DNA from 3 places in the Streptomyces sp. SLBN-31 genome. Region 1 is predicted to be linked to each of the others. Evidence: predicted binding sites of a transcription regulator. Region 1 holds the regulator's gene; each other region holds the start of a gene.
The links. Region 1 encodes HrcA, which represses chaperone genes, less so after heat shock. Its sites were predicted from a motif close to TTNGCACTCNGNNNNNCNGAGTGCNAA; they were not measured.
Positions count from the first base shown of each region.

Region 2: the regulator HrcA is predicted to act here: its motif matches at 4,143-4,169, upstream of groL (chaperonin GroEL).
Region 3: the regulator HrcA is predicted to act here: its motif matches at 1,970-1,996, upstream of groES (co-chaperone GroES).

Region 1 covers NZ_VFNC01000002.1:3,179,068-3,184,876, forward strand. The annotation lists gene FBY22_RS34480 (hypothetical protein) at 1-319, opposite strand, end outside; gene FBY22_RS34485 (16S rRNA (uracil(1498)-N(3))-methyltransferase) at 426-1,178, opposite strand; gene FBY22_RS34490 (nitronate monooxygenase) at 1,175-2,251, opposite strand; gene dnaJ (molecular chaperone DnaJ) at 2,489-3,625, opposite strand; gene hrcA (heat-inducible transcriptional repressor HrcA) at 3,626-4,642, opposite strand; gene FBY22_RS34505 (MBL fold metallo-hydrolase) at 4,793-5,524, shown strand; gene FBY22_RS34510 (DUF3097 domain-containing protein) at 5,556-5,809, shown strand, end outside.
Region 2 covers NZ_VFNC01000003.1:347,815-353,623, reverse strand. The annotation lists gene FBY22_RS39090 (trehalose-6-phosphate synthase) at 1-298, opposite strand, end outside; gene FBY22_RS39085 (glucosyl-3-phosphoglycerate synthase) at 362-1,306, opposite strand; SAM riboswitch class I at 1,476-1,630, shown strand; gene thrC (threonine synthase) at 1,649-2,935, shown strand; gene FBY22_RS39075 (MoaD/ThiS family protein) at 3,048-3,323, shown strand; gene FBY22_RS39070 (cold-shock protein) at 3,766-3,972, shown strand; gene groL (chaperonin GroEL) at 4,333-5,809, shown strand, end outside.
Region 3 covers NZ_VFNC01000001.1:176,591-182,399, forward strand. The annotation lists gene FBY22_RS00910 (polysaccharide deacetylase family protein) at 1-829, shown strand, start outside; gene FBY22_RS00915 (polysaccharide deacetylase family protein) at 826-1,632, shown strand; gene FBY22_RS00920 (hypothetical protein) at 1,623-1,880, opposite strand; gene groES (co-chaperone GroES) at 2,143-2,451, shown strand; gene groL (chaperonin GroEL) at 2,569-4,194, shown strand; gene FBY22_RS00940 (ester cyclase) at 4,249-4,956, opposite strand; gene FBY22_RS00945 (SDR family oxidoreductase) at 5,032-5,805, opposite strand.

The DNA of each region.
Region 1 (5,809 bases):
TCTCCTTGCCGTCCTTGGTCTGCCCCTGGCAGTCGACGTCGGCGACGGTGGTCTCGCTCGCCGAGGGCATCGAACTGCCGGAGGTGGAGTTCTTGTTGTTGTCGCCGTAGTTGGCCGTACAGCTGAGCCACTGGACGTTCACGTGCTGCCGCTTGAGCTCCGCCGTCGCCGTCTGGTCGGTCGTGTAGGCCACGGACGCGGCGCTGAGCCCGGCCGGATCACAGGCCACGACCCCGCCGAAGGCCAGCAGGGCAAACCCCGCCACAGCCGCCACCCGCCGTCCCCGCGGCCGCCGCCAGTTCCGCCTCAACGCCCCCATGGAGGGCAGCCTGCCACTGACAGCGGTCGCGCGGTAGAGCGCATACGGCCACGAAAGCGCCCCCCGCGCCCCGTTCCCCACGAGCGCAGGTCCTACCCGGCCGGTGTCACGACCAGCGGCCGGTGCGGCCGAGGAGCAGGGCGGTGGCCGCGGTGCCCGCCGTCGAGGTGCGCAGCACGCTGCGCCCGAGCCGGTACGCCTTCGCTCCCGCCTCCTCGAAGAGCGCCAACTCCTCCGGGGAGACGCCTCCTTCGGGCCCGACGACCAGCAGGATCTCGCCCTGGGCGGGCAGTTCGGCGGTCGCCAGCGGCTCGCTGCCGTAGTCCCGGTCCTCGTGCAGTACGGCGGCGAAGTCGGCTTTGGCGAGAAGTGCCGCAACCTGCTTGCTCGTCGCCGCGTCCGCGACCTCCGGGAAGCGCAGCCGACGGGACTGCTTGCCGGCCTCGCGGGCGGTGGCCCGCCACTTGGCGAGGGCCTTCAGTCCCCGCTCGCCCTTCCACTGGGTGATGCAACGGGCGGCCGACCAGGGGACGACGGCGTCCACGCCGGTCTCGGTCATCGTCTCGACCGCCAGTTCGCCGCGGTCGCCCTTGGGCAGGGCCTGGACGACGGTGATCCGCGGGGACGGCTCGGGTTCCACCGGGAACTCGAAGGGCTCGACGACGAGACGGTCCTTGCCGAAGACGCTGAGGACGACTCCGGCCGCCCCGCGGCCCCTGCCGTCGGTCAGCACCACGTCCTCGCCGGCCTGCAGCCGCCGTACCGACACCGCGTGCCGCCCCTCGGGCCCCTCCACCTCCACGACCGAGCCGGGGCCGACGCCCTCCAGCGAGTCGACGACGAACACCGGCGCGGTCATCGCAGTCCTCCCTTGTCCGACAACGCTGTCCGGGCCGCGTCGAGTTCGGCGGCCAGGACCTCCACCAGCTGTCCGGCGGGCATCTCGCGCGCCATGCGGTGGCCCTGCCCGGCCCACAGCGCCATGCCCTGCGCGTCCCCGCCCGCGGCGGCCTTCTTGCGCAGCGGCGCGGTGAGGTGGTGGACGGCGGGGTAGGCGGCGGGGGCGTACGGGCCGTGCTCGCGCAGGAAGCGGTTGACCAGGCCGCGGGCGGGGCGGCCGGAGAAGGCGCGGGTCAGTTCCGTACGCACGAACAAGGGGTTGGTCAGGGCCTGCTTGTGGACAGCGGCCGCACCGGACTCGGGGGTGGCGAGGAACGCGGTGCCGAGCTGGGCCGCGGTCGCGCCCGCCGCGAGGACGGCGGCGATCTGGCTGCCGCGCATGATGCCGCCGGCGGCGACGATCGGCAGGCCCACGGTCTCGCGGACCTGCGCGACGAGGGAGAGCAGGCCGATGCCGGAGCCGTCGTTCTCGGGGAGGTCGCGGTGGCTGCCCTGGTGGCCGCCGGCCTCCACGCCCTGCGCGATCACCGCGTCGGCGCCGGCCCGCTCGACGGCGAGGGCCTCCTCGGCGGTGGTCGCGGTGACGAGGGTGTAGGTGCCGAGGCGGTGCAGCGAGTCGATGACCTCCTGGCTCGGCACGCCGAAGTGGAACGACACCACCGGCACCGGGTTGTCGAGCAGGACGGCGAGTTTGGCGTCGTAGCCGTCGTCCCGGCCGCTGTCGGGGTCGCCCAGCTCGGTCTCGTACCAGGCGGCCTCGCCGGCCAGCTGGTGGGCGTAGACCTCGACGGCGGACCGGTCGGTGTGGTCGGGCTGCGGCATGAAGAGGTTGACGCCGAAGGGGCGCTTGGTCAGTCCACGGAGCTGTTTGATCTCCTGGTACATGCCGTCGGCGGTCTTGTACCCGGCGGCCAGGAACCCCAGCCCTCCGGCCTCGGACACGGCCTGCGCGAGATGCGGTACGGAAACGCCACCCGCCATGGGGGCCTGCACGATCGGGTGTGGGAAGAGATCGGTCAGCGCGGAGGACATGCCCGCATGTTGTCACGTCCCCCGAACAAGTCCGAATCGGGCCGTCCCCTTGGCGCACGGGGCCGCATCACGGCTGGTCCGTCGCTACGAGACGGGGGCCGGCCCAGGGCTTCGCCGTGGCGCCGGCCCGCGCGATTCCAGCCCGTCCGGCGGTTGAGGACGAGGCCCGTTCAGGGCCGAAGCGGGGATCCGGGGGCCGCGGGCCCCCGGCCACGGCGAGCGACCCCCACCCCCGGCTCAGCGACCGTTGAACGCGTCCTTCAGCCGCGAGAACAGCCCCTGCTGCCCCGGTTGGAACTGCCCCTGCGGGCGCTCCTCGCCGCGCAGCTTGGCCAGCTCGCGCAGCAGCCGCTCCTGCTCGGGGTCGAGCTTGTTCGGGGTCTGGACCTCGACGTGGACGACGAGGTCGCCCCGGCCGCCGCCGCGCAGATGCGTGACGCCCCGGCCGTGCAGCGGGATCGACTGGCCGGACTGGGTGCCGGGCCGGATGTCGACCTCCTCCATGCCGTCCAGCGTCTCCAGCGGCACCTTGGTGCCGAGGGACGCCGCCGTCATCGGGATCGTCACCGTGCAGTGCAGATCGTCGCCGCGCCGTTGGAAGGTGGAGTGCGGCAGCTCGTGGATCTCGACGTACAGGTCACCGGCCGGGCCACCGCCCGGACCGACCTCGCCCTCGCCCGCGAGCTGGATGCGGGTGCCGTTGTCCACGCCGGCGGGGATCTTGACCGTCAGCGTGCGACGCGAGCGGATGCGGCCGTCGCCGGCGCACTCCGGGCACGGCGTCGGCACGACCGTGCCGAAGCCCTGGCACTGCGGGCAGGGCCGGGAGGTCATGACCTGGCCCAGGAAGGACCGGGTCACCTGCGAGACCTCACCGCGGCCGCGGCACATGTCGCACGTCTGCGCGGAGGTGCCGGGGGCCGCCCCCTCGCCGTTGCAGGTGTTGCAGACGATGGCCGTGTCGACCTGGATGTCCTTGGTCGTGCCGAAGGCCGCCTCGTCCAGCTCGATCTCCAGCCGGATCATCGCGTCCTGGCCGCGCCGGGTGCGCGAGCGAGGACCGCGCTGGGACGCCGTACCGAAGAAGGCGTCCATGATGTCCGAGAAGTTCCCGAAGCCGCCGGCGCCGAAGCCGCCCGCGCCACCGCCGCCCGCCTGTGAGAGCGGGTCGCCGCCGAGGTCGTAGACCTGCTTCTTCTGCGGGTCCGACAGCACCTCGTAGGCGGCGTTGATCTCCTTGAACCGCTCCTGGGTCTTCGGATCGGGGTTGACGTCCGGGTGCAGCTCGCGTGCGAGCCGCCGGAAGGCCTTCTTGATCTCTTCCTGCGACGCGTCGCGGCGCACGCCGAGAACGGCGTAGTAGTCCGTGGCCACTTACGACTCCGCCAGGATCTGTCCGACGTACCGTGCCACTGCGCGTACCGCTCCCATCGTTCCCGGGTAATCCATGCGGGTCGGTCCGACCACGCCGAGCTTGGCGACTGCCTCGCCGCCCGAACCGTAGCCGACCGAGACCACGGACGTGGAGTTGAGTCCCTCGTAGGCGTTCTCATGACCGATGCGTACGGTCATGCCCGAATCCCCGGCCTCGCCAAGCAACTTGAGGAGCACGACCTGCTCCTCCAGCGCCTCGAGCACGGGCCGGATGGTGAGGGGGAAGTCATGTCCGAAGCGGGTCAGATTGGCGGTTCCGCCGATCATCAGCCGCTCCTCGTTCTCCTCGACGAGGGTTTCGAGGAGGGTGGAAAGCACTGTCGAGACGGTGCCCCGGTCCTCCACGTCGAAACCCTCGGGCAGGTCCTCGACCAGCCGCGGCACGTCCGTGAACCGGCGTCCCGCGACCCTGCTGTTCAGCCGCGCCCGCAGGTCCGCGAGCGAGGCCTCCCCGAAGGGCGCCGGGCAGTCGACCATCCGCTGCTCCACCCGCCCGGTGTCCGTGATCAGCACGAGCATCACGCGCGCGGGGGCGAGCGAGAGCAGCTCCACGTGCCGCACGGTCGAGCGGGTCAGCGACGGATACTGCACGACGGCGACCTGCCGCGTCAGCTGCGCGAGCAGCCGCACGGTGCGGGCCACCACGTCGTCCAGGTCGACGGCGCCGTCGAGGAAGTTCTGAATCGCGCGCCGCTCGGGCGCGGTCATCGGCTTGACGCCGGCGAGCTTGTCGACGAACAGGCGGTAGCCCTTGTCGGTCGGGATGCGCCCGGCGCTGGTGTGCGGCTGGGCGATGTACCCCTCGTCCTCCAGGGCCGCCATGTCGTTGCGGACCGTGGCCGGGGAAACACCGAGGTTGTGCCGCTCGGTCAGGGCCTTGGACCCGACCGGCTCCTCCGTGCCGACATAGTCCTGGACGATGGCGCGCAGTACCTGGAGCCGTCGTTCACTCAGCATCGCGCACACCTCCAGATGTCGTCCCCTGTTGCCTGGCCTGGCACTCTGTCCGTCCGAGTGCCAGCACTCCCCGGCCCAGTGTACGGCGGTCGGGTACCACCAGGGCAAGGTCGGTCCCGCCCCACCGGCTCCTGCGGCTAGCGTCGCCGTATGACGGTGACTTGGGAAGAGCTCGGGTGGGAGCGGCTGGCGGCCGGGGTCGGGCGGTGCCGGCTGCCCGGCTGGGACTGCACGGCGGGGCTGGTCGTCGGGGACGGCGCGGCCCTGGTGATCGACGCGGGGTCGAGCCTCGCGCAGGGCGCGCTGCTGCGTTCGCAGGCCGTGGAACTGGCCGGTCAGCGTGTGACCCATCTCGCGCTGACCCACCCGCATTTCGACCATGTTCTCGGTGCGGCGGCGTTCGCGGGCGCGGAGGTGTACGGCGCGGTGGGCATGGACGCGCTGCTCGGCGCCCGGCACGCGCGCGAGGCGCTGCGCGAGGACGCGGTGCGCAACGGGCTGGACGCGCGCGTGGCCGACGAGGCGGTGGACTCCCTGGCCCCGCCCCGGCATCACGTCTCCGGCGAGTGGACCCTGGACCTGGGCGGCGACCGGCAGGTGCTGCTGGCGAACGTGGGGCCCGGCCACACAGCCCGCGACCTCGCCGTCCTGGTGCCCGGCTCCCCCGAGGTCGTCTTCTGCGGCGACCTGGTCGAGGAGTCCGGCGAGCCGCAGGCGGGTCCCGACGCCGTACCGTCCCACTGGCCCGCTGCCCTCGACCGCCTGCTCGACCTGGGAGGCGAGGACGCGTTGTACGTGCCCGGTCACGGAGCGGTGGTGGACGCGGGGTTCGTCCGGGCGCAGCGGGACGCGCTGGCAGCGCGTTTCGGCGTGTCGCGGTGATCGTCGGGACGCTTCTCCTATCGTCGTTCGAATGCGCCAGTACTCTCCGGACCTGACCCCGCCGTGGAAGAAGCCCAAGCCCGTCGCCGAGGTCCCGGCGGAGCCCGGTCTGGTGGTCGAGGAGGCGGGGACCGGTTTCTGCGGCGCGGTGATCCGCTGCGAGGCGGGCACGGTGACCCTGGAGGACCGCTTCGGCAAGCACCGGGTGTTCCCGATGGAGCCGCGCGGGTTCCTGCTGGAGGGCCGCGTGGTGACGCTCGTCCGTCCGGCGGGCGGCGCTCCGGT
Region 2 (5,809 bases), on a different contig from region 1:
ACCAGAGCACGGAGTTGGCGATGCCGTTGTAGGCGTCGGCGTGCACGTCGGCCGGGACGTCGAGCATCCGCACGCCGGGCTCGCCCTCCCCGCGCCGCACCGCCTCCCGGTCGCCGTCGGACAGCGCGGAGCACACCCACAGCGCGCCCGCGTCGGGACCGATCGCCGACAGGCCGGAGACCAGCCCGCCGCCGCCCCGCTTGGCGGCCAGCGAGCCGTCCGGCTGGAGTGTGTACGAGACCGGGCCGCGGTTGGACGCGACCAGTACCTGAGGGGCAGCGTCGTGCGAGGAAGCCATACGCCTCAACGTAGCCCGGTCCACAAACGCATAAACGTAACGACCACCCGGTCCGCGTATGCCCTACGCCACCTTGCGGCTCGCATACTCCGCGATCTCCGTCATCGGCGGCCGCTCCTCCGTGTCCACGGAGTAGGTGCGCGGCTCGAAGCCGTCCGTGCCCCGTTCGAACTGGGTGAGGGAGGGACGGACGAGATGGCCGCGGGCCAGGCGGAGCTGGGCCGTGCGGTAGATGGCCGCCGCCATCCGGCCGAGGGCCTGGCCGTCCTGGTGGCGGTGCTTGCGGACGCCTACGTCGACCTGGGCGAGCGCGTCCAGGCCCACCAGATGCAGGGCGTCGACCAGCATGCCCAGCTCGACCCCGTACCCGACGGGGAACGGCAGCTGTTCCAGCAGGCTGCGCCGGGCCGCGTACTCGCCGCCCAGCGGCTGCACGAAGCCGGCCAGCTGCGGCCAGTGCATGTTGAGCAGGGGGCGGGCCATCAGCTCGGTGACCCGGCCACCCTGTCCCTGCGCCCCGCCGAGGGGACGGTCGTACATGCCCTTGACCAGGTCGATCCCGGGGTCGGTGAGCAGCGGGCCGACGATCCCGGAGACGAAGTCGGAGGAGAACTCCTTCAGGTCGGCGTCGATGAAGCAGACGATGTCCCCGGTCGTGACCAGCAGCGAGCGCCACAGGACCTCGCCCTTGCCGGGGACCGTCGAGATGCGGGGCAGGATGTCGTCGCGGTGCACTACCCGCGCGCCGGCCGCCGCGGCGACCTGGGACGTGCGGTCGGTGGAACCGGAGTCGACGACCACGATCTCGTCGACGAGCGGGACCTGCTGCATCAGGTCGTGGCGGATGATCGCGACGATGTCGCCGACCGTCTCCTCCTCGTTGAGCGCGGGCAGCACGACACTGACCGACTGGCCCGTGCGCTGTTTCGCGGCGAGGATCTGGTGCAGCGGGCGGTCGGTGACGGACCAGGAGTGGGTGCTCAGCCAGCGCTCGACTTCTTCCAGCACGTAGGCGGCTCCTCTGCGTTCTCTCGGCGAAAGGACCGGATTGTGATCCATCTCGCGGTTCGGACGGCTATCTCAACTGTCCTGGCCTTCGGTTACAGTCTTGAACAACGCTGATGACCATCGCATGTCGGGGGTCGTCTCGCGTTCAACGAGTTCAACAACCACATACCGCTCATCCAGAGGGGCAGAGGGATACGGCCCGATGAAGCCCCGGCAACCCTCCAGCCGGTCTCGTAGATCAACGTTGATCATTCCGCGAGGCTCCCGGCTAGGGAAGGTGCCAAATCCGTCTCACGGCGAGATGCGTCGTGAGGAAGATGAGGAGAAAGGGCCTCGCCTCACATGGCTGCGCAGACTGTTGCAAGCACCACCGACTCCACGACCGTAGACCTCGGGCCCGCCTCGGCGCTTTCCTGCCGCGAGTGCGGTCACCGGGTGCCGCTCGGCCCGGTCTTCGCCTGCGAGGAGTGTTTCGGCCCGCTCGAGATCGCGTACGACTTCTCGGCCTACGACACCGAGGAGCTCCGCAAGCGCATCGAGGCGGGACCCGCGAACATCTGGCGCTACGCGCCGCTGCTGCCCGTCCCGGCGGACGTGGCGGACAAGCCGAACATCAACCCCGGCTGGACCAAGCTCGTCAAGGCCGAAAACCTGGCGCGCGAGCTGGGTGTCACCGGCGGACTGTACGTGAAGGACGACTCCGGCAACCCGACGCACTCCTTCAAGGACCGCGTCGTCGCCCAGGCCCTGGAGGCCGCGCGCGCCTTCGGCTTCACCACGCTCTCCTGCTCCTCCACCGGCAACCTCGCGGGTGCCGTCGGCGCCGCCGCGGCCCGCGCCGGCTTCCGGTCCTGCGTGTTCATCCCGCACGACCTGGAGCAGGGCAAGGTCGTCATGGCCGCGGTCTACGGCGGCGAGCTCGTGGGCATCGAGGGCAACTACGACGACGTGAACCGCTTCTGCTCCGAGCTGATCGGCGACCCGGCCGGCGAGGGATGGGGCTTCGTCAACGTCAACCTGCGGCCCTACTACGCGGAAGGGTCCAAGACCCTGGCGTACGAGATCTGCGAGCAGCTCGGCTGGAAGCTCCCCGACCAGCTCGTGGTCCCCATCGCCTCCGGCTCGCAGCTGACGAAGATCGACAAGGGGCTGCAGGAGCTGATCAAGCTCGGGCTCGTCGAGGACAAGCCGTACAAGATCTTCGGGGCTCAGGCCGAGGGGTGCTCGCCGGTGTCGGTCGCCTACAAGGCGGGCCACGACGTGGTGCGGCCGCAGAAGCCGAACACCATCGCCAAGTCCCTGGCCATCGGCAACCCGGCCGACGGGCCGTACGTCCTGGACATCGCGCGCCGCACGGGCGGTGCCGTGGAGGACGTGAACGACGAGCAGGTCGTCGACGCCATCAAGCTGCTGGCCCGCACCGAGGGCATCTTCGCCGAGACCGCCGGCGGCGTGACCGTGGGCGTGACGCGCAAGCTCATCGAGAACGGCGTGCTGGACCCGGCCCTGACCACGGTCGTGCTGAACACCGGCGACGGCCTCAAGACGCTGGATGCGGTGGCAGGCACGGGGTTGACTGCGACCATTCGCCCCAACCTCGATTCGTTCCGCGAGGCCGGGCTCGCCTAGCCGATCTTTCGACTGCGGGCCGGTGGGGGCTGGTCGCGCCCACGCGGCGGTAGCCGCACACCGAACACAGCCCCGCGCCCCTGGGGCGCTTACCTGACCGGAGGTCTTGAACATGAGCGTGTCCGTCCGCATCCCCACCATCCTGCGCACCTACACCGGCGGCCAGGCCGAGGTGAGCGCCGAGGGTGCCACCCTCGCCGAGGTCATCGCCGACCTGGAGAAGAACCACACCGGCATCGCCGCCCGCGTCCTGGACGACCAGGGCAAGCTGCGCCGCTTCGTCAACGTGTACGTCAACGACGACGACGTGCGGTTCGAGCAGGGACTGGAGACGGCGACCCCGGACGGTGCGGGCGTGTCGATCATCCCGGCCGTCGCCGGGGGCTGACCGAATGACCGATCATTACCTTCGGTAACGCCGGTTACGAAGAGTTCATCGAATTGCCCCCTCCGTAAGAGAAGCGGAGGGGGCAATTCAGTGTGGTTGAGCGCGGTACAGTTGGGGAACGCGCTGCTGATCTCCGGATCGGGAGCCCAGAATTCCTGCCGCGTGCCCGTCGAGATGCAGCCAAAGTGTGCATGCCTTTCGCGGCTTTTGTTCCTTTTATGGAGCCCGACTTGCCCTGAATTCGGGCGAATTCTCACTACATTCCGGACCCCTGCCGTCCAGAATTCTCGTCCGATTGACCTGTTGCAGACGGCAGTTGGACAGATACATTCAGCCGCGGTCGACGCGTTCCGGCGCACGCCCCCAAACCGTGGGGGGTGAGGTCTGACCCGGATCCGCGAAGTGCGGATCTGTGCAAGGGCCAGTAATAGGGGAGTTAGGCATGGCTCAGGGCACCGTCAAGTGGTTCAACGCGGAGAAGGGGTACGGCTTCATCGCGGTCGACGGTGGTGCGGATGTTTTCGTCCACTACAGCGCCATCCAGATGGACGGGTACCGCACCCTGGAAGAGGGCCAGCGGGTCGATTTCGAGATCTCGCAGGGCCAGAAGGGGCCGCAGGCGGACATGGTCCGACTGGCGACCAGCTGAAGCACGCGCCGGGTAGACAGCAGCGTCGTTCTTCTTTTCTTCGGAGGGCTCGTACCCCATGGGGAGTCATGGGTGCGGGCCCTCCGGCATGCCCGCGCTCCGCACGGCCCGACGCGCTCCGTCTGCGCCCCCCGCGCCCGGCGCTCCGGGGGCTCAGTCCACGGGAGGCGCTTGCACTCGGCAGGGGCGAGTGCTAATCATTGGCGTTAGCACTCTGAAGGTGAGAGTGACAAAGAAGGACCGGGTCGGTGAGGCCCGCAGGCCGGGTGGGGCAAGGAACCCACGGGTCGGCGAGCCGTCCGTCGCGGGCGCGGGCGCGGTCCGAAGGAATCACCCCCAGTCCTGGAGGGACCACTTCACATGGCCAAGATCATCGCGTTCGACGAGGAGGCGCGGCGCGGCCTCGAGCGCGGCATGAACCAGCTCGCGGACGCCGTGAAGGTGACGCTCGGCCCCAAGGGCCGCAACGTCGTCCTCGAGAAGAAGTGGGGCGCCCCCACGATCACCAACGATGGTGTCTCCATCGCCAAGGAGATCGAGCTCGAGGACCCGTACGAGAAGATCGGCGCCGAGCTGGTCAAGGAAGTCGCCAAGAAGACGGACGACGTCGCCGGTGACGGTACGACCACGGCGACCGTTCTCGCCCAGGCCCTGGTCAAGGAGGGCCTGCGCAACGTAGCCGCCGGCGCCAACCCGATGGCCCTCAAGCGCGGTATCGAGAAGGCCGTCGAGGCCGTCTCCGGTGCCCTGCTGGAGCAGGCGAAGGATGTCGAGACCAAGGAGCAGATCGCTTCGACGGCCTCCATCTCCGCCGCCGACACCCAGATCGGCGAGCTCATCGCCGAGGCCATGGACAAGGTCGGCAAGGAAGGCGTCATCACCGTCGAGGAGTCCCAGACCTTCGGTCTGGAGCTGGAGCTCACCGAGGGTATGCGCTTCGACAAGGGCTACATCTCGGCGTACTTCGCCACCGACATGGAGCGTATGGAGGCCGTCCTCGACGACCCGTACATCCTGATCGCCAACTCCAAGATCTCCTCGGTCAAGGACCTGCTCCCGCTGCTGGAGAAGGTCATGCAGTCGGGCAAGCCGCTGCTGATCATCGCCGAGGACGTCGAGGGCGAGGCCCTGTCGACCCTGGTCGTCAACAAGATCCGCGGCACCTTCAAGTCCGTCGCCGTCAAGGCCCCGGGCTTCGGCGACCGCCGCAAGGCCATGCTCGGCGACATCGCCATCCTCACGGGCGGCGAGGTCATCTCCGAGGAGGTCGGCCTCAAGCTGGAGAACGCCACCCTCGACCTGCTGGGCAAGGCCCGCAAGGTAGTCATCACCAAGGACGAGACCACCATCGTCGACGGTGCCGGTGCCAGCGACCAGGTCGCGGGCCGCGTGAACCAGATCCGCGCCGAGATCGAGAACAGCGACTCGGACTACGACCGCGAGAAGCTGCAGGAGCGCCTGGCGAAGCTCGCCGGCGGTGTCGCGGTCATCAAGGCCGGTGCCGCCACCGAGGTGGAGCTCAAGGAGCGCAAGCACCGCATCGAGGACGCCGTCCGCAACGCGAAGGCCGCCGTCGAGGAGGGCATCGTCGCCGGTGGTGGCGTCGCGCTCATCCAGGCGTCCAGCGTCTTCGAGAAGCTGGACCTCGAGGGTGACGAGGCGACCGGCGCCAACGCCGTGCGCATCGCGCTCGAGGCCCCGCTGAAGCAGATCGCCGTCAACGCCGGCCTCGAGGGCGGCGTCGTGGTGGAGAAGGTCCGCAACCTCACCCCGGGTCACGGCCTCAACGCCGCGACCGGCGAGTACGTCGACCTGGTCAAGGAAGGCATCATCGACC
Region 3 (5,809 bases), on a different contig from region 1:
TGCGCAGGACGCGGGCCGGGAGGTACGCCCGGCCGCCGGCCAGCCCCGCCTGAAGTCGTCCGAGGCCCGCGCCCTGGACTCGTACGCCACGAAGCTGCGCACGGCCTACGCCGCGCGCGCCCGGGCGGCCAGGTACTGGGGGTTGAAGCAGGTGCCCCTGACGGCCCCGCCCCCGCCGCTGCACAAGCCGCACATCACCGCCCGCCGGGGCTTCGAGGTCGACGACCAGGAGGAGCTGGGCCTGCCGCCGGTGTTCACCACGGTCCCCACCCGGCAGAAGGTCGTCTTCCTCACCATCGACGACGGCGCCGAGAAGGACCGGGCGTTCCTGCGGATGATGAACCAGCTGAAGATCCCGTACTCCGCCTTCCTCAGCAACTTCCTGGTCAAGGACGACTACGCGTACTTCCGCGACATGCAGTCCAAGGGCGTCACCCTCAACAACCACACCCTCACCCACCCCTACCTGCCGGGGCTGTCGTACGCGCGGCAGAAGCGCGAGATCTGCGGCATGCAGGAAATCATGAAGAGGCAGTTCGGCAAGGCCCCGACCGTCTTCCGGCCGCCCTTCGGCAACTACAACCAGGACACCCTGCGCGCCGCGAAGTCCTGCGGCATCCGGTACGCGCCGATCTGGGACGAGGAGGTCTTCGTCGACCACTGGGAGTACCGGGAGGACGACCGGGACCTGCACCCCGGCGACATCGTGCTCACCCACTTCCGGGGCCGCGCCGAGTGGAAGGGCACCATGGTCGACGACATGCGGCGCTTCCTGAACAAGGTCACTGCCGAGGGGTACGCGGTGGCCCGCCTGGAGGACTACCTGTGAGGCGCCGGGGCCTGGTGACGGGCGTCCTGGCGCTGGTCCTGCTCACCGGCTGCGCCCCGTCCGTCGCGCCCATCGAACGGCTCGGTGAGAAGGCGGCCCAGCGGGTGCGGGCCGACGGCCCCTCGGGCGCCGCCGTACCGCCGTTCCGGCGCTGGGGCCTGCCGGAGCCGCTGGCCCGCCCCCCGAGACCGGCGCGCGCCCGGACGGCCCGCGCGGCGCGCCCCCTGCCCGTCGTCTCCCGCGTCGCCACCCGCGACAGGGTCGTCTTCCTCACCTACGACGACGGCGCCGAGCAGGACCCCCGCTTCGTCGACATGGTCCGTGAACTGCGCCTGCCGGTCAGCATGTTCCTCACCGACAGCGTCGTCGGACCGAGGTACGGCCACTTCGCCCGCCTGCGCTCGGCGGGCGCCGGCATCCAGAACCACACCCTCGACCACTCCGCCCTGCGCGGTCTGCCCTACGCGGGCCAGCGCGCCGAGATCTGCGGCCAGCAGGACAAGCTCCGCTCCCGCTTCGGCGTCCGCCCCCGCCTCTTCCGCCCGCCGTACGGCACCTACGACACCACCACCCTGCGCGCGGCGGCCGACTGCGGTGTCTCGGCGGTCGTGCTGTGGCGGGCGTCGATGGAGGCCGGGGAGCCGACGTTCGCCCGGGGCGAGCGCCGGCTGCGGGCGGGCGACATCGTCTCGGTGCCGTCGGGCGAGTCGGCCTTCCCGACCCTCGTCGAACGCACCCGAGGACTGCTGCGGGCGGCACAGGAACGCGGGCTGACGGTGGCACGGCTGGAGGACTACCTGTAGCCGAGCGCCACCGCGAGGAAGAACAGGGCCGCCAGTAACTGCCCCCCGCCGGTCACGGCGAACCCGTCCCGGAAGAAGAAGACGGCGGCCGCCAGGGCCACCACCGCCGCCCCGCCCAGCCACACCATCGCGCCCCACGCGTGCCCGTTCAGCGCCAGGGCGGCGGCGAACACCAGGCCGAAGGCGACTTCGGCCGGGAGGAGAACCACGAGCGCGCAGCCGTCGGACGACAGGGACCGGGAGGGCATGGGCCGACGGTACGCGTCCGGCACGGCGGCCGGCACCCTTCCGCGGCGCGCCGCTTCGACCGTCTCCCGGGGCCGACGCGCCGTCGGGATTAGCAGTCCGCTTGACCGAGTGCTAATCGCGGTCATAGTCTCGGCTCTGGCACTCCCCCCTGGAGAGTGCCAAACAAGCGACGGGCAGGTCCGGCACCCGCGACGACGGATCGACCTGGTCGCCACCTCAGACAGTTAACCCCGTGAGATCTCCGAAGGGGGAGGTCGGATCGTGACGACCGCCAGCTCCAAGGTTGCCATCAAGCCGCTCGAGGACCGCATTGTGGTCCAGCCGCTGGACGCCGAGCAGACCACGGCCTCTGGCCTGGTCATCCCGGACACCGCCAAGGAGAAGCCCCAGGAGGGCGTCGTCCTGGCCGTGGGCCCGGGCCGGTTCGAGAACGGCGAGCGCCTGCCGCTCGACGTCAAGACCGGCGACATCGTGCTGTACAGCAAGTACGGCGGCACCGAGGTGAAGTACAACGGCGAGGAGTACCTCGTCCTCTCGGCTCGCGACGTGCTCGCGATCATCGAGAAGTAGTACTGCCTCAGAGTTTTTCCGAACTGCGCCCCTGGCCCCCCGCGACCGATAAGAAGCCGGGCGCCCGGGGCGCAGTGTCTTTTTGAACCCACAGATTCCGAGAGGGCTCCCGCTGTCATGGCGAAGATCCTGAAGTTCGACGAGGACGCCCGTCGCGCCCTCGAGCGCGGCGTCAACAAGCTGGCCGACACGGTCAAGGTGACGATCGGTCCCAAGGGCCGCAACGTCGTCATCGACAAGAAGTTCGGCGCCCCGACCATCACCAACGACGGCGTCACCATCGCCCGCGAGGTCGAGATCGAGGACCCGTACGAGAACCTCGGCGCGCAGCTGGTGAAGGAGGTGGCGACCAAGACCAACGACATCGCTGGTGACGGCACCACCACCGCCACCGTGCTCGCCCAGGCGCTGGTACGCGAGGGCCTGAAGAACGTGGCCGCGGGTGCCTCCCCGGCGCTGCTGAAGAAGGGCATCGACGCGGCCGTCGCCGCGATCTCCGAGGAACTTCTCGCGACCGCCCGCCCGATCGACGAGAAGTCCGACATCGCCGCCGTGGCCGGCCTGTCCGCCCAGGACAGCCAGGTCGGCGAGCTCATCGCCGAGGCGATGGACAAGGTCGGCAAGGACGGTGTCATCACCGTCGAGGAGTCCAACACCTTCGGTCTGGAGCTGGACTTCACCGAGGGCATGGCCTTCGACAAGGGCTACCTGTCCCCGTACTTCGTCACCGACCAGGAGCGTATGGAGGCCGTCCTCGACGACCCGTACATCCTGATCAACCAGGGCAAGATCTCCTCGATCGCCGACCTGCTGCCGCTGCTGGAGAAGGTCATCCAGGCCGGCTCCTCCAAGCCGCTGCTGATCATCGCCGAGGACGTCGAGGGCGAGGCCCTGTCCACCCTGGTCGTCAACAAGATCCGCGGCACCTTCAACGCGGTCGCGGTCAAGGCCCCCGGCTTCGGTGACCGCCGCAAGGCGATGCTGCAGGACATGGCGGTCCTCACCGGCGCCACGGTCATCTCCGAGGAGGTCGGCCTCAAGCTCGACCAGGCCGGTCTGGACGTGCTGGGCTCCGCCCGCCGCGTGACCGTCACCAAGGACGACACGACCATCGTCGACGGCGCCGGCAACTCCGAGGACGTCGTCGGCCGCGTCAACCAGATCAAGGCCGAGATCGAGAACACCGACTCCGACTGGGACCGCGAGAAGCTCCAGGAGCGCCTCGCGAAGCTGGCCGGCGGCGTGTGCGTGATCAAGGTCGGCGCCGCCACCGAGGTGGAGCTGAAGGAGAAGAAGCACCGTCTGGAGGACGCCATCTCCGCGACCCGCGCCGCGGTCGAGGAGGGCATCGTCTCCGGTGGTGGCTCCGCTCTGGTCCACGCCGCCAAGGTGCTGGACGGCGGCCTCGGCCGCACCGGCGACGAGGCCACCGGTGTCGCCGTGGTCCGCCGCGCGGTCGTCGAGCCGCTGCGCTGGATCGCCGAGAACGCCGGCCTGGAGGGCTACGTCATCACCTCCAAGGTCGCCGACCTCGACAAGGGCCAGGGCTTCAACGCCGCCACCGGCGAGTACGGCGACCTGATCAAGGCCGGCGTCATTGACCCGGTCAAGGTCACCCGCTCCGCCCTGGAGAACGCCGCCTCCATCGCCTCCCTGCTCCTCACGACCGAGACCCTGGTCGTCGAGAAGAAGGAAGAGGAGGAGCCGGCGGCCGCGGGCCACGGCCACGGTCACTCCCACTGACCCAGGTCAGCACCGAGGCCCGGCACCCGATGGGTGCCGGGCCTTCGCGTTCCCCTACTGCTCCAGCGCGTCGAGCGCGCCCAGCTGCTCCATCAGCCCGAGCCGGTCGTACTGCCACCACCCCTCGGCGAGCTTCCCGTCCTCGTCGCAGCGGAAGACGGTCGTCCCGGTCATCACGACGCTCCGCCCGGTGGCCGGCAGCCCCATGAACTCACCGCTGTGGGTCCCGCGCCAGGTCCACCGGGTGCACACCCGGTCTCCCTGCGAGATCTGGTCCTCGATGTCGAAGGTGTAGTCGAACCCGGCGCGCCACATCCGGATGTCCCGCCGCATGGCGTCCATGCCCAGGGTGTCCTGCTCCTTGCCGGGATCGTGGTCGTGATAGTTCTCGGCGACCAGTTCGTCGAGCGCCGGCAGCTCCCCCTTCTGCGCGATCCTTTCGAAGAACCGCCGCACGTTCACCGCGTGCAACTGGTCGTCCCGCACCACGTCCAGGTCCGTGAAGGTCGGCATCTCGTCGCAGAGGGCCACCATCTCCCGGAAGATCCTGTCCGTCTCGGGCAGGCCGGAGTTGCGCATCGCCTCCTCGTACGACGGGAACTCCACGATCTCGATGAAGTGCGAGGCGTCGGAGTGGTCCTTGCCGACCACCGCGTGCGTCGCCGTGCGCTTCCCCTTGGTCTGCTCGACCCATGTGTTCATCAGCCGGTCGATGTCGTCGAAGTGGCTGGTCCTGCAGTCGATGATCTGAACGAAAGTCATGGCACCATCGCCTCCGGCCCCCCTGGATCCGGTCGTACCGGACCATTTTCCCACCGGAGCGCGCCGGTGCCTCGTTCACTGAGGCCCGTACTTGCGCCCGGTCCGTGAGGTGATCCCGCCCAGCAGCGCCCGCGGGGTGACCTTCACGAGCCCCATCAGCGCCTTGTACCGGGGGTCGGGGATCGACAACGACTTCCCCCGCGCCAGATCGCCCAGCGCCGACGCCACCAGCTTGTCCGCGTCGAGCCACATCCAGCCGGGGATGTTGTCGGTGCCCATCCCGGCCCGCTGGTGGAACTCCGTGCGCACGAAGCCCGGGCACAGCGCCATCAGCCGGACCCCGCTGCCCGCGAGGTCCTTCGCCGCCCCCTGGGTGAACTGCACGACCCACGCCTTGGACGCCCCGTACGTGCCGCGCGGCACGAAGGCGGCCACGGAGGCGACGTTGACGACCCCGCCGCGCCCCCGCTCCCGCATCGCCTCGGTCGCCGCCGACGTCAGTCGCAGGACCGCCTCGCAGTGGACCTTGAGCATCTTCAGCTCGTCGGCCATGGAGACGTCGAGGTAGCGGCCCTTGTTGCCGAAGCCGGCGTTGTTGACCAGCAGGTCGACGGGGTTATTCCTGTCGGCGAGGCGGGCGGCGACCGTTTCGATGCCGTCGTCCGTCGCGAGGTCGGCCGTGAGGACCTCGGCCTCGATGCCGTGCCGGTCGTGCAGCTCGGTCGCCTGCTCCCGCAGCCGCTTGGTGTCGCGCGCGACGAGCACCAGGTTGTGCCCGTCACCCGCCAGCCGCCGTGCGAAGGCCGCGCCGATGCCCGCGGTCGATCCCGTAATCAGAGCCGTTGTCATGGCC